Regions from separate parts of the Pseudomonas kitaguniensis genome, predicted to be linked through region 1. Evidence: riboswitches for the same ligand, from Rfam matches in the RefSeq annotation. Region 1 holds a riboswitch; each other region holds the start of a gene.

Region 1 (4,920 bases):
GCTGGCCGACTTGGTAATCAGGAACGCCGTAAGGGCGTTGAACAACTGCGAGCCGGCGATGCCCGCCAAAATTACCTGCCCGGTGGCGCTGGACGAACCGCTCACGCGCGCCAGCAAAATCACCAGTGCAAAGGCTGCCATGGCGCCAGCAAATGCACCGGCCGACAACGAAATCAAACCGCCGCCGATGCCGATCAACGCCACCAGTACCGCACCGGTCGAGGCGCCCGCACTGATGCCCAGCAAGTACGGATCGGCCAACGGGTTACGCAGCAACGATTGCAAAATCACCCCGCACGTGGCCAGCCCCGCGCCACAGGCTGCGGCCACCAGGGCGCGGGTCAGGCGGTAGTTCCACACCACGCCTTCGTCGATCGGGTCGAGCACGTAGCCCGCCGCCCACAGTTTGTTGGCGAGTACCTGCAACACCACTTGCGGTTCGATGTTGGTTTCGCCGATGGCTGCCCCGGCGAGTACGGCGATCAACAGCAGCGCCAGGGCGAGTAGGCTGCGTATCATTTGCGCAGGTCGTAGCCGTCGATGGCGCTGGCCAGTTGTTCAAGGCCATCAAAGGTGCGCACGCTGGCCTGTAATGCGAGGGCGTCGAGGACGATGATGCGGTTGTTTTTCACGGCGTCCATGTTGCGCGTGACCGGGTCGCTGCGCAGGAACGCGAGTTTCTTTTCATGGTCGTCAGCCGGGTAGCGGCGGCGATCCATGCGGGCGATGATCAGGAAGGTCGGGTTGGCCTTGGCGATGGTTTCCCAGCCGACGGCTGGCCACTCTTCGTCGGACTGCACCACGTTGTGCAGGCCCAGCGTTTGCAGCATGAACTCGGGAACGCCCTTGTGGCCGGCCACGTACGGGTCGCTGTTCAGCTCGGCGCTGGAGAACCACACCACTGCGCTGGCGTGTTTGAGGCCTTTGCTCTGCACGGTGGCGACCGCGTTGGCCAAGCGGGCCTTGAGCGCGTCAGTCAGTTGCTGGCCGCGCGCTTGTACGTCGAAGATTTCGGCCAGTTGGCTGATGCTCTTATAAACGGTGTCGATGCGGAACGGCGCCAGCCGCGTGCCGTCGGCGCCCACCAGGTTGTCCTTGGCTTCGCAGTCGGACGGCAGCAGGTAGGTCGGGATTTTCAGTTCGTGAAACTGCTCGCGGGTGCCAACCACGCCTTGCGGGCCAACCACCCATTCCAGCTCCGCGGCCACCAGTTGCGGGCGCTTGGCGATCACCGCTTCGAAGCTCGGCTCGTTGTCGGCCAAGCGTTCGATGCTGTCGTTCTGCGCCTTGAATGGCGGCGATACGCTGTTGAACCACAGCGAGGTGCCAACCACTTTATCGCCCACGCCCAGGGCGTAGAGCATTTCGGTAGCAGACTGGCCGATGGTCACACTGCGCGCGGGTGCGTGCTCGAAGGTCAAAGTGCTGCCGCAGTTCTGCAGCGTCAGCGGGTAGGTGGTGGCGTGGGCCAGGGCGCAGAAACCCATGCCGGTGATCAAGGCTGTGACGCGTAAAAGCATGGCGCAATCTCCGTGTGAACCGTAGGCGAAGCAGGGGAGGTACGGCTTGGAAATACGCCCTTGAAGGCTGCAGGTTTTGCAGGGCAAGGAGGTCCTTCCCGGACACCCCGCCGGTTAGTCTTTTTTGCTTGGCCGGCAGGTCTCCTGACTGATGCGTCGCGGCCTTGCTCACGCCTTCCCGGACGCGGTCCAGTGGCAGTTGGGAGCAGGCTCGGCATCTACAGTTGCGGGGGCAGTTCCGATTGGCGCGGTGTACCGCGCGTTGGATTCCCTGTTAGTCCCGTTTGGGAACCGGCGCGGTATGGTAGTCGATTGCGCGGGCGCGGGCGAACCTGATGTAAGGCATCGTGGATGCCTTACCGGTTGGCGCGGTTAAACACGAATATCCGCAGGGCCCTGGATAAGCGCTTCAATGCGTGTGCCGGTGGCGCGCTCCTCGTTGCTGAACCCGTCGTAGTCGGCCAGGTTGGCAAAACGGATACCGGTCAGTTGCTCTATCTGAATCACGCTGCGCTGGTAGGTTCTGAGCTGGCCAAATATCAGGTCAAGCTCACCCAGCTCGCGGCTTTGGTCAATCATGTAAGCGCTGGCGGATGGCTTGCCGTCGTCGCTGAGGTAGGCGACCACTTTCCAGAATGCTTTGGGAATTTTAACCCCACGGTACACGCGGTCGTCGTCGGCCAACACCGGCCCGGTAAACACCGTTGCGCGTGCTTTCCAGCGGCGGGTGTTGTCAAGAATGTAGTCCTCAAGTTCCAGCCAGGTCTTCTGGTTGAAGGCGCTCATCTGCGGCGAGCAGTTGGTGAAATGGAAGGTGTCGGCGTTGGCGGTTTTCGCCTCCTCGCCCCAATTGGGGTCTTGTCGGCGCACCAGGTGGCCGCGGTCCAGGCCATTGCTGGTGTAAAGCTCTTCGCCTATCTGGGCGGTGATGGGCAAACGGCCATCGTATGCCCAGACGTCATTGCTGCGAATAATATCGACCTGTTGGCCACCGTCGATATTGACGCCCACGTAAAGCGCCAGGCGCCGCGAACGCGACATCGTCACCGAGAAATGCGTGTAGTCCAGACGCTCGCCGCCGCCTTCCAGCGGCTGCACGTCCTCGGCGATTGAATCAGCCACCGTGGGCCACGGCACCGCAAAGCTGCCGAGAAAGTCTTGCGCATAACCGCGCCGGTTCTGCAGCTCTTTGGCAGGGGTGACACGTGGTTGGGACGCACGGGCCTCAAGGTTGGCGATTGCCGGGTTGGCCGCGATCAGCGGGCGCAGATCGGCGAGTCTGGGGCGGTGTAACAGGTCGACAGTGGCTTTACGGGCGGGCATCGGACGTTCCTCACGGGGCTCGAATCCACACAACTGCAACACAATTTGATGACATTAATGGGTACACATAACCCATCGGCCGACTACCCTGAAAGAACCACCCGAACAGTAGTCATTCGCAAAAATGGAGTCAGCCAATGTGTGTTCGCCACCCCCGCAACCCGGTTTTCTGCTTGATCCCGCCTTATATTCTTGAGCAAATCATGCGCAACGGTGACAAGGCTCAACGCGAAATTGCCTTGCGTACACGCGCCAAAGACAGCACGTTCCGATCATTACGCATGGCCGCGGTGCCGGCCAAAGGCCAGGCGCGCATGCTGCTGGCTGCAGGGGCGAGCAAACGGCGCTCGATCTACAGCGCCGACGGCAGCGAAGCACTGCCGGGCACCCTGATGCGCGGCGAAGGCCAGCCAGCCAAGGGTGACGCCGCGGTCGACGAGGCCTACGATGGGTTGGGCGCCACGTTCGATTTTTTTGACGAGGTGTTCGACCGCAATTCCATCGACGATGCCGGTATGGCGCTGGACGCTACCGTGCACTTTGGCAAGAATTACAACAACGCTTTCTGGAATTCGACCCAGATGGTTTTTGGTGATGGGGATGGGCAGTTATTCAACCGGTTCACCATCGCGCTCGAAGTGATCGGCCATGAGTTGACGCATGGCGTCACCGAGGATGAGGCCAAGCTGATGTATTTTAATCAGTCGGGCGCGTTGAACGAGTCCGTGTCGGACGTGTTCGGCTCACTGATCAAGCAATATGCGTTGAAGGAAAAAGCCCAGGACGCCGATTGGTTGGTCGGCAAAGGGCTGTTTACCCCAAAAATCAACGGCGTCGCGCTGCGCTCGATGAAGGCCCCCGGCACCGCGTTTGACGACAAGCTGTTGGGCAAGGACCCGCAGCCGGGGCATATGGATGATTTTGTGCACACCTACGACGACAATGGCGGCGTGCATATTAATTCCGGTATCCCCAACCATGCGTTCTATCAAGTCGCCACCAGGATTGGCGGTTTCGCCTGGGAGAAAGCCGGGCGTATCTGGTATGACACCTTGCGTGATTCGCGGCTGCGGCCGAACTCGGGTTTTTTGCGTTTTGCACGCATTACCCACGATATTGCCGGTCAACTTTACGGCGTGAACAAGGCGGAGCAGAAGGCGGTCAAGGAAGGCTGGGCGGCGGTTGGCATTAATGTCTGACACACCACGTGGGCAATGAGGTATAGCCATGCAAATTTCGATCAAGGAAAACGGCGGCCCGGCGTTTTTTCCGGGTTTGGCTAAACCTCGTACGGTGCGCCTGGACGCGCTGCCCGAGCCGGACCAGCAGGAATTGCGGCAACTGATCGAAGCCTCAAACTTCTTTCAGTTGCCGCAAAGCACAGCCCCGGACCGCTGCAAGCCAGGCCAGGTGCATTACACCCTGACCGTCACCGAAGGCGAGCGTGAACACACGGTGTGCATGGAAGCGCCGGTGAAATCGCAGGCACTGGACGGGCTGGTGCAGTGCGTGAGGCGGCACATTCGCAGCTGAGGCCGTGTCGCCACGGCGCCTGGCTTAGCTGCGGTCCAACCACACCGTTTGCGCGTTGCAGAATTCGCGCACACCAAAGTGCGACAGTTCACGCCCGAACCCGCTCTTTTTCACACCACCAAAGGCCACACGCGGGTCGGACACGCTGAAGGCGTTGACGAACACGCCGCCGGTTTCCAGCTGGTTGGCGATGTCGTGTGCCTTCGCCGAATCAGTGGTGAAGATGCTGGCGGTGAGGCCGAACTCGCTGTCGTTGGCCAGGGCCACCGCGTGGTCGGCGTCGCGGGCGGTGATGATCGAGGCCACCGGGCCAAACAGCTCCTGTTTGAACGAGGTCATTTGGTCGGTGACATTCGCCAGCACGGTCGGTGCATAGTAATTGCCGGCGCCGGGTACTTTGTCGCCGCCCAGCAGCAGGCTCGCGCCTTCTTCCAGGGTGGCCTGCACCTGGCCGTGCAACTCGTCGCGCAGGTCAAAGCGGGCCATGGGGCCGATGTAAGTGCGGGTGGCGGTCGGGTCGCCCATTACCAGCGCGCGGCTGGCT
Region 2 (4,920 bases), on a different contig from region 1:
GTTCGGCAGCGAAAGCCGCATCCAGACCAGGATTGTTTTGCACATGTCGACCTCGGCCCGTCTCATCCTGCTTGTTTGTGCCGCGCTCCTGAGCGCCTGCGCAAGCCGCCCACCGCCGCCTGCGCCTGTCGCCGTCAAGCCCAAGCCGGTGTTCAACTACGCCACGCAAAATTTCTCGCCGGCTGCCGAAGACGTGCTCTTTCGTGCGCTGGGCCTGGTTGGCACGCCTTATCGCTGGGGCGGCAACACACCGGACGCGGGGTTTGATTGCAGTGGCCTGATCGGCTTCGTCTACCGTGACGCAGCGGGCATCTCCTTGCCACGTACCACCCGTGAATTGATCGTGATGCGCGCTCAAGACGTCAGTGAACAAAACCTGCAGGCCGGTGATTTACTGTTCTTCGCCACCGGTGGCGGCTCGCAGGTCAGCCATGCAGCCATCTACGTAGGCGAGGGCCGCTTTGTGCACGCCCCGCAAACCGGCGGCACGGTAAAACTCGACACCTTGGCCAAGGCCTATTGGCAGAATGCTTACCTTGGCGCCAAGCGCGTGCTGCCTGCTAGCCTGGCGCGCAATCCCTAGACGCTATTGCACAGATTCAAATGTGGGAGGGGCTTGCCCCTCCCACAGTCAGTTTTGCAGAACGCTTGAGGCGGGCTATTTAGTCGCCGACACTCGCCACACTTTGTTGCCCACGTCATCCGCCACCAGCAAGTCGCCCTGCTGATCGATCACCACACCCACCGGCCGGCCCATGGCTTTCTCGTCTTTATCGAGGAACCCGGTCAGCACATCCACCGGCTGCCCTTTGGGTTGGCCAGCTTCGAACGGCACGAAGATCACCTTGTAGCCACTGTGCGGCTTGCGGTTCCACGAACCATGCTGGCCGATAAACGCGCCGTTGCTGAACTGCGCCGGCAGTTTGCTGCCCTCGGCAAAGGTCAGGCCTAACGAAGCGGTGTGCGGGCCTACTGCGTAGTCCGGGGCGATCGCTTTGGCGACCATGTTGAGGTCTTGCGGGTTTACCCGCACATCTACATGTTGCCCGTAGTAACTGAACGGCCAGCCATAGAACGCGCCATCCTTCACCGACGTGATGTAGTCCGGCACCAGGTCGCTGCCGATTTCATCGCGCTCATTCACGGCTGTCCACAGCTTGCCGCTTTGCGGTTCCCACGCCATGCCGTTGGGGTTGCGCAGGCCAGAGGCGAAAATGCGGTGCTGGCCGCTGGCGCGGTCGACTTCCCAGATCGCTGCCCGGCCTTGCTCGGCCTCCATGCCGTTCTCGCCGACGTTGCTGTTGGAGCCGACGCTCACGTACAGCTTGCTCCCGTCTTTGCTGGCCACCACGTTTTTTGTCCAGTGGTGGTTGATGCTGCCGCCGGGCAAGTCGACGACTTTGGCGCCGGCTGCTGTAATTGCGGTTTCGCCCGGCTGATACGGGAAGCGCAGCAACTTGTCCGCGTCGGCCACATACAAGTCGTTGCCGACCAGGGTCATGCCGAAGGGTGAGTTGAGGTTCTGCAGGAACACCGTGCGGGTCTCAGCGACGCCGTCGTGGTCAGCATCGCGCAGCAGCGTGATGCGGTTCGGGCTCGGCACACCAGCGCCCGCGCGACCCATGACCTTCTCCATGACCCAGCCGCGAATACCCTTGGAATCATCCGGCTTGGGCGGCGCGTTGGTTTCCGCTACCAGCACATCACCGTTGGGCAACACATACAGCCAGCGCGGATGGTCCAGGCCTTCGGCAAATGCCGCCACCTGAGTACCCGCCGCCGCGGTTGGCTTAACGCCGTCCGGCCAGCCGATGGCGGGCGCGATGTTCACGGTGGGGATCAGCGTTTTGTTCGGCGCAGGCAGTGTGGGCGAAGGCCCGGTGCCGTCCGAGACCTGCAGGGTTGAGCTTTCTCCGCAGGCGGCGAGGGTGCCTGCGACCATGATCAGTAAGGCGAGTCTTGTTTTTTGCATGGTTTTCTCCTGAATACCTGTAAGGGTAGAGGAGTGCGGCGGTGCGATGGTTCAAGTGCAACGCCAGCTTTAATTGACGCTCCACCCCCAACCCACTAACCTTCGCGGCGTGTTCCAGGTGCTCTGTGGCCCGTTTGCCGACAGAGTGAAACAGGGAAGCCGGTGAGTGAGCGCACTTGTACACAGTGCTGCCGCGATTCCGGCGCTGCCCCCGCAACGGTAAATGAGTCAAAGCGGTGCTTTTTGCCACTGTATCGTGCGCGATATGGGAAGGCGCGCCGTCGGCCTGTTCTGTCTCTATAAGAGCAAACGCGCCACTCATGAGCCCGGAGACCGGCCTGGATCATCCAACAGCATCACGGTGGGCGATGCTTGGCTGTCTGTGTTTATTTTTCCTGCCCGCCGTTTTTGTCCAGCCCCAACGGAGCGCTGCCATGACCGATTCCCCCGACCGCGACGAACGCCACCTGGCGCGCATGCTGCGCAAAAAAGCCGTGATCGACGAGCGCATCGCCAATTCCCCCAACGAGTGCGGGTTGCTGCTGGTATTGACCGGCAACGGCAAGGGCAAGAGCAGCTCGGCCTTTGGCATGCTCGCCAGGGCGATGGGCCACGGCATGCAATGCGGCGTGGTGCAGTTCATCAAAGGGCGCTTCAGTACCGGCGAGGAGATGTTCTTCCGTCGCTTTCCCGAGCAGGTGCGTTTTCACGTGATGGGCGAAGGCTTTACCTGGGAAACCCAAGACCGCCAGCGCGACATCGTCGCCGCCGAAGCCGCCTGGGCGGTTTCCCGCGAGATGCTGGAAGACCCGAGCATCGGCCTGGTGGTGCTGGATGAGCTGAACATCGCCCTCAAACACGGCTATCTCGACCTGGACCGCGTGCTCAGCGACCTGCAAGCGCGCCCGCCGATGCAGCACGTGGTGGTCACCGGCCGTGGCGCCAAGCCTGAAATGATCGAACTGGGCGATACCGTCACCGAAATGGGCATGCTCAAGCACGCGTTCCAGGCCGGTATCAAGGCACAGAAGGGCGTCGAACTTTGAATCAGCCCCGTCATTGCCCGGCCGTGTTGATCGCCGCACCGGCGTCCGGCCAGGGCAAAACCACCGTCACCGCTGCTCTGGCGCGCTTGCACCGCAACTCGGGGCGCAAGGTTCGCGTGTTCAAATGCGGGCCTGACTTTCTCGACCCGATGATTCACGAGCGCGCCAGCGGTGCACCCGTGTATCAATTGGACATGTGGATGGTGGGCGAACAGGAAAGTCGGCGCTTGCTGTGGGAAGCGGCGGGCGAGGCCGATTTGATTCTGATCGAGGGCGTGATGGGCCTGTTCGACGGCACGCCTTCCAGTGCTGACCTGGCGCGCCACTTCGGCGTGCCGGTGCTCGGTGTGATTGACGGCACTGCCATGGCCCAAACCTTCGGCGCCCTGGCCCTGGGCCTGGCGCGTTATCAGCCAGACCTGCCGTTCGCGGGTGTGCTGGCCAACCGCGTCGGCACCCTGCGCCATGCGCAACTGCTCGAAGGCAGCCTCACCGAAGGCCTGCGCTGGTACGGCGCGTTGTCGCGTGAAACCGGAATTGAGTTGCCCAGCCGCCATTTGGGGCTGGTGCAAGCCAGTGAATTGAATGACCTCGACGTGCGCCTGGACGCCGCCGCGCAGGCGCTGGGCAGCAGTTGTGAAGTCGCAGTACCGCCGCCGGTGACGTTTGCCGCACCTGAAGTGGTCGAGGCCGAACCGTTGTTGACGGGCGTGCGCATCGCCGTGGCCCGCGACGAAGCCTTCGCCTTCACCTACGGCGCCAGCCTGGATTTGTTGCGGGCGATGGGCGCTGAGTTGCACTTCTTTTCGCCGATTCATGATCGCGCATTGCCTGACGTTGACAGTCTCTATTTACCCGGTGGTTATCCGGAACTGCATCACCAGGCATTGTCGGAAAATACCTCGATGCTTGACGCCATTCGCCGCCACCACGCGGCCGGCAAACCGTTGCTCGCTGAATGCGGCGGCATGTTGTATTTGCTCGATTCGCTCACGGACGTCGATGGTAAACGTGCCGAACTGGTCGGCCTGCTGCAAGGCGATGCGGTGATGCAAAAGAAACTCGCGGCGCTGGCCCTGCAAAGTGTGGATTTGCCGGAAGGCACGTTGCGTGGCCACACCTATCACCATTCCCTGACCAGCACCGAGTGGCAGCCGATCGCCCGTGGCCTGAGCCCGAATGGCGGGCGCGGCGCCGAGGCGGTGTACCGGCAGGGGCGGCTGACGGCTTCCTACGTGCACTTTTATTTCCCGTCCAACCCGAGCGCTGTGGCCGCATTGTTTGCGCCTGACCGCCAAGCCGCCATCGGGAGCAAGCCCCCTCCCACAATTGACCGGGTTGAACCGCCGTCCACTGTGGCAGGGAGCAAGCTCCCTCCTACAATTGACCGGGTTGAACCGCCATCCACTGTGGCAGGGAGCAAGCCCGCTCCTACAACTGGCCGGGTTGAACCGCCATCCACTGTGGCAGGGAGCAAGTCCCCTCCCACAATTGACCGGGTTGAACCGCCGTCCACTGTGGCAGGGAGCAAGCCCCCTTCTACAATTGGCCGGGTTGAACCGCCATCCACTGTGGCAGGGAGCAAGCCCCCTTCTACAATTGGCCGGGTTGAACCGCCATCCACTGTGGCAGGGAGCAAGCTCCCTTCTACAATTGACCGGGTTGAACCGCCATCCACTGTGGCAGGGAGCAAGCTCCCTTCTACAATTGACCGGGTTGAACCGCCGTCCACTGTGGCAGGGAGCAAGCCCCCTTCTACAATTGACCAGGTTGAACCGCCATCCACTGTGGCAGGGAGCAAGCCCCCTTCTACAATTGACCAGGTTGAACCGCCATCCACTGTGGCAGGGAGCAAGTCCCCTTCCACAACTGACCGGGTTGAAACGCCATCCACTGTGGGCG
Region 3 (4,920 bases), on a different contig from region 1:
GTGATCTTGATCTTGCAAGCGCTCCGCCAAACCCTATCCCGACAAAAACACTAGGACTTTGTACCTGCGTAATAATTTGGCGTAAACTCCCGTCAAGCCTGTGAGGAGTTTCCATGACTGCCATAACCATTACCGACGCCGCCCACGATTACCTGGCTGATCTGCTGTCCAAGCAGAACACCCCAGGCATCGGTATCCGCGTCTTTATCACCCAACCCGGCACCCAATATGCCGAGACTTGCATCGCCTATTGCAAGCCCGGTGAAGAAAAGCCTGAAGACACCGCGCTGGGGCTGAAAAGCTTCACCGCGTACATCGACAACTTCAGCGAAGCCTTCCTCGACGACGCCGTGGTCGACTACGCCACCGATCGCATGGGCGGCCAGTTGACCATCAAGGCGCCCAACGCCAAGGTGCCCAACGTCAACGCCGACAGCCCGGTCAACGAGCGCATCAACTACTACCTGCAAACCGAGATCAACCCGGGGCTCGCGAGCCACGGCGGTCAGGTCAGCTTGATTGACGTGGTTGAAGACGGCATCGCCGTGCTCAAGTTTGGCGGCGGCTGCCAAGGCTGCGGCCAGGCCGACGTTACCTTGCGCGAAGGCATCGAGCGCACCTTGCTCGAGCGCATCCCCGAGCTCAAGGGTGTACGTGACGTGACTGACCATACGCAGAAAGAAAACGCCTACTACTGAGTAAGGTGTTCACTGCGAGGATAAAAAACGGCGCCCGTGAGCGCCGTTTTTTTATGCTTTAAATTCAATGGCCTGCGCCATCTATCTAACAAACAGGATTAGAGTCGGATGAGGTGGTTTTGTTAATGCCAACCGTCACGGTCGATAAAGGTGCGCATGCCCTGCGCGGTACAGCGACGATTCGCTGAAACTGTCATTCGTCAGTACCCGACCGACCACAATCAACGCCGTACGCCGAAAGCCTTTGGCGGCGACCTTCTCGGTGATGTCCGCCAGCGTACCCAGCGCCCAGTCCTGATCCGGCCAGGTCGCGCGGTGCACCACGGCAATCGGGCAATCCGCGCCATAGTGCGGCAGCAGCTCGGCAACAATCTTGTGTAGATGGTTAACCCCCAAGTGAATCGCCATGGTCGTGCCGTGGCGCGCCAAACTGTCGAAAGCCTCACCGGCCGGCATGCTGGTTTTATCCGCATAGCGGGTCAAAATCACGCTTTGCGCGATGTCCGGCAGGGTCAGTTCGGTCTCCAGCAACGCTGCGCAGGCGGCCACGGCGGTCACGCCGGGAATAATCTGAAACGCTATGCCCAGCTCACGCAAATGACGGATTTGTTCGCCAATCGCCCCATACAGGCTCGGGTCGCCCGAGTGCACGCGGGCTACATCCTGGCCCTTGGCATGCGCGGCCTGAATCAAGTCGATGATCTGTTCCAGGTGTAATTCGGCGCTGTTGACCACCTGTTCCGCATGATGGCCTTCCAATACCGCAGCGGGCACCAGCGAACCGGCATAGATGATCACCGGGCAACTGCGGATCAGCCGTTGGCCTTTGACGGTGATCAATTCCGGATCGCCGGGGCCTGCGCCGATAAAGTAGACGGTCATGCGAAATTCCTGTTGAAAAAGCCGCTGAGCATGAAGGTTGCTCATGATCGAGGCGGGCGATTATCGTGTTTTTAACCGGCGCAGGCTAATGCAAAGGTGGCATGGGCGGTTTTTTGGCGGGTGATCAGCAAGCGCGCAGGCGCGTGATAGAGCTGCTCGGCCAGTGCCAGCGCGGAACTTTCGGCGACGCCATAACAGCCGGTATGTGCAAAGGCGACCTCAGACCTGTGGCTCAGGCGCTGTTCATACGCGGCCAGTTGCGCGGTGCTGAAACACTGCAACGGCAGGTTCAGCCACTGCGCCAGCGCGAGAAGCCCCGGTTCATTCTGTTTGTGCTCGATACTCGCCAGTGCACTGACGCGCTGGCGCTCGATGCTGGCCTCGGCGAGCGCGCTGTCGAACAGCGCCAGCAGGCTCTGAACATCACAGCCGCGCTGGCAGCCCAGGCCAACGATCAAGCTCATGCCGCGTAGTGCGCGTCGCGGTTGCGGCGGAACAGCCAGGCGCTGATCAGGCCCAGCGCCAGCCAAAATGCCACGTTGGTCAACTGCGAGGCGATCTTGAACTGCGCTTCCAGGGCTTCTGGCGCCAGCATCGCGTGCACCTCGGGTTGCGGCGCGCCGACCAGATGCGGCACCGCAAGAATCGCCACGCCCAACACTTTCAGCAGCCAGTTGCGACCAAACACCAGCAGCGCGATACCGGCAGCGGTGGACGCGGCAGTGCCGATCCACCAAATCTGACGCAGCGCCAAGTCGGCGGCGGCGGTGCCCGGCAACTCAGGCGGCAGGCCCAGCGTGGGCGCCAGCACAAACGTCGCGTAACCGGCCAGGCCCCACAGCAAGCCTTGTGCGGTACGCGTCGGCGCGCGCAACGTATAAAGGCCGGCGAGCATCAGCGCAAACCCCACCGCAACCACCAGGTTACCGCCGGTGGTCGACAGCACGCGCTGCCAGCCGTCTTCCGGTTCCCAGGCCTGTGCGTCGTGAGTGTGGGCGGCGGCGCCCTCGGCATGTACGTGCGCCGCTTCGCTGGCAGCCGGGGCGTGCTCGAAGGTTTCCGCCTGCAAAATCAGCGGGGCCACCCAAAAGCTTTGCAGCAGGGTCAGCAGCAGGGCGGCAAGCAAACCGGTGAAACCTGCGGTTTGGGCAATACGCTTGATCATCTCGGCAGGCCTCAGTGGCACGGGAACGCGGCGCTGTGGCGGGTATCGTGCGCGGCGTTGTGCACCGCCTCGATATGCGAGAAACCGGCGAAATACACCAGGCACGCGCCAAGGATCGAGGCGCCGATGGCGGCGCTCAGGCGTTGGCTCAGGGTGGCGGTGTTGCTGGCGGTGGGCGAGGTGCTGCTGATGATCGACATGGCGCGTCCCTTCAGGTTTCAGGGTGACACGAGCGCATGAAAACCCCGCGAGCCGGGCTCGCAGAATTTTAAACAGCGCCCGCCCACCGCGGGTTTGTTATCTGAAATTTTTCGGGCCGGTCTCCGGGCTTGCGAGGGACGCTGGGTCTGGAAAGCATCGCCTTCCCATGCCGTACAGGCACAGTGGATCTGACGCTTCACTCGCTTACCGTTGCGGGGGCAGCACCGGACTTGCCATGCCTTTGAGTATAAAGAAGGCGACTCACCGGTTTCCCGTTTCACCCTCTGCAGGGCACCCGAAACAAGGCGTATAGGAGAACACGGGCAAGCGCTGGGCGTCAATTGGAAGGGGCAACGCTACAGGTGACGGTTGGATTGGTTTGTATTTGAAATAGGTTGTTATGTTGTTTTGCTGGAACTAGCGAGTAACACTTTCAGCTAATCATAAGGCGTGAAAGTTCTTTATTTTTATCGTCGAGTATTGGAAGGTGAGCGCCTTGAATGTGTATGTGTTATTAAATTTTTAATGGGGGTCAATGGGTGTCGTCTATATCTAGAAACGCTTTTAGCTCGCCTGTTTTTGTTGACAGTAATGAGCCGGCTCAACCCCCTCTCGACGCTCATTCTCATGCATCGTCGCAATGCTCTAGCCAGCAATGCCATTCCAACGCCAACGCGCCTAATCTTTCGCAGGCCGCCCAGCGCGCCGACGATCCGTATTATCGGGCAGGCTCCGGCAAACCGTCACTGTCAATTAGCGACGTCGCTGGCCAAATAGATCGAAAGGGCCGTAAATTCAACGATACCAATGGCGATAACGTGCTGCAGGTCGCCTATACTTTTCGTAATGTTGCAGCGGGAGAAAGAGGTTTTAGTACGGCGCAAAAAGAGCAAGCCAGGCGTTCGATGCAATCGTGGGCTGATGTTGCAAATATTACGTTTGAAGAGGATGCCCCGCGAGCCGATGGCCGGCTCAGCCTGGTTAATAGTCAGGTGCCAGCAGTGGCTGATTCCCGATTTTCAACATTATGGGGGCGGGTGCGCGTGAATCCCGAGTACGCTGATAATCGTACACCTTCAGTTAATAATTATGGGCGCCACACACTCACTCACGAAATAGGGCATGCATTGGGGGCTGCGCATCCGGGCGACTATAACTACGACGCTGAAAGCGAGCCGTTGAACTATAAGGACCATGCGACCTACCTTCAAGACAGTCAGGCCTACTCTGTAATGAGTTATTTCGATCCGAGCAATACTCATCATGACTTTAAAGAACATTATGCGTCGTCACCCCTCATGGCCGATATTGCCTGGGCTCAGAAAGTCTACGGAGCCAACCATACGACGCGCAATACAGACACCGTCTACGGATTTAACTCCACTACTGGCCGAGACGACCTTTCTTTGAATTCATCTCGTGACGACGCCGTGTTCAGTGTCTGGGATGGCGGCGGCAACGATACGTTGGACTTCTCCCTTTATCACCAGAACCAGGTAATCAACCTGCGCGCTGAATCGTTCTCCGATGTGGGTGGAATGAAGGGCAATGTCTCTATCGCCAAGGGCGTCACCCTGGAAAACGCGATCGGCGGTTCAGGCAGTGATGTATTGATCGGTAACCATGCCGACAACCTTCTCACAGGTGGAGCTGGCCCTGATCAAATGACCGGTGGCGCAGGCAGCGACACATTTGTATATGCCAACGCCAGCGATTCAACGTTATATGCCCCCGATCAGTTGACGGACTTTGTCAGTGGTCAAGACAAAATCGATATTTCCCAATTGCTGAGCAAACATCACATCAACACCCTGACTTTTGTTAACCGCTTTTCTGGCACGCCGGGGGAGGCGGGAGTCGGCTACGATCCCCAAAAGAACGAGTCTTGGCTTGTGATTGATTTGAACGGGGACCGCCAGATTGACTTTTACCTTGAGAGCCAGGGTCGGATCAGGGCTTCCGATATTATCGGGC

Evidence for each region. Region 1 has a riboswitch for cobalamin ahead of ACOZK9_RS03870 (ABC transporter substrate-binding protein). Riboswitches for the same ligand answer to the same signal wherever they lie in the genome.
Region 2: it holds a riboswitch for cobalamin, as region 1 does, so the genes downstream of both, cobO (cob(I)yrinic acid a,c-diamide adenosyltransferase) here and ACOZK9_RS03870 (ABC transporter substrate-binding protein) in region 1, are expected to answer to the same signal.
Region 3: it holds a riboswitch for cobalamin, as region 1 does, so the genes downstream of both, ACOZK9_RS23210 (CbtB domain-containing protein) here and ACOZK9_RS03870 (ABC transporter substrate-binding protein) in region 1, are expected to answer to the same signal.

Annotation. Positions count from the first base shown of each region.
Region 1 covers NZ_JBLZPT010000001.1:805,820-810,739, reverse strand. Annotated here, with positions in the region: gene ACOZK9_RS03875 (FecCD family ABC transporter permease) at 1-519, opposite strand, end outside; gene ACOZK9_RS03870 (ABC transporter substrate-binding protein) at 516-1,520, opposite strand; cobalamin riboswitch at 1,638-1,831, opposite strand; gene ACOZK9_RS03865 (DNA/RNA non-specific endonuclease) at 1,893-2,843, opposite strand; gene ACOZK9_RS03860 (M4 family metallopeptidase) at 2,981-4,042, shown strand; gene ACOZK9_RS03855 (protealysin inhibitor emfourin) at 4,071-4,376, shown strand; gene ACOZK9_RS03850 (aldehyde dehydrogenase family protein) at 4,401-4,920, opposite strand, start outside.
Region 2 covers NZ_JBLZPT010000003.1:335,699-340,618, forward strand. Annotated here, with positions in the region: gene ACOZK9_RS07000 (C40 family peptidase) at 44-583, shown strand; gene ACOZK9_RS07005 (PQQ-dependent sugar dehydrogenase) at 659-1,972, opposite strand; cobalamin riboswitch at 2,072-2,328, shown strand; gene cobO (cob(I)yrinic acid a,c-diamide adenosyltransferase) at 2,407-3,018, shown strand; partial or broken gene ACOZK9_RS07015 (cobyrinate a,c-diamide synthase) at 3,015-4,394, shown strand.
Region 3 covers NZ_JBLZPT010000025.1:32,721-37,640, forward strand. Annotated here, with positions in the region: gene nfuA (Fe-S biogenesis protein NfuA) at 114-698, shown strand; gene cobM (precorrin-4 C(11)-methyltransferase) at 834-1,580, opposite strand; gene ACOZK9_RS23200 (cobalamin biosynthesis protein) at 1,652-2,044, opposite strand; gene ACOZK9_RS23205 (CbtA family protein) at 2,041-2,745, opposite strand; gene ACOZK9_RS23210 (CbtB domain-containing protein) at 2,757-2,945, opposite strand; cobalamin riboswitch at 3,043-3,260, opposite strand; gene ACOZK9_RS23215 (M10 family metallopeptidase C-terminal domain-containing protein) at 3,486-4,920, shown strand, end outside.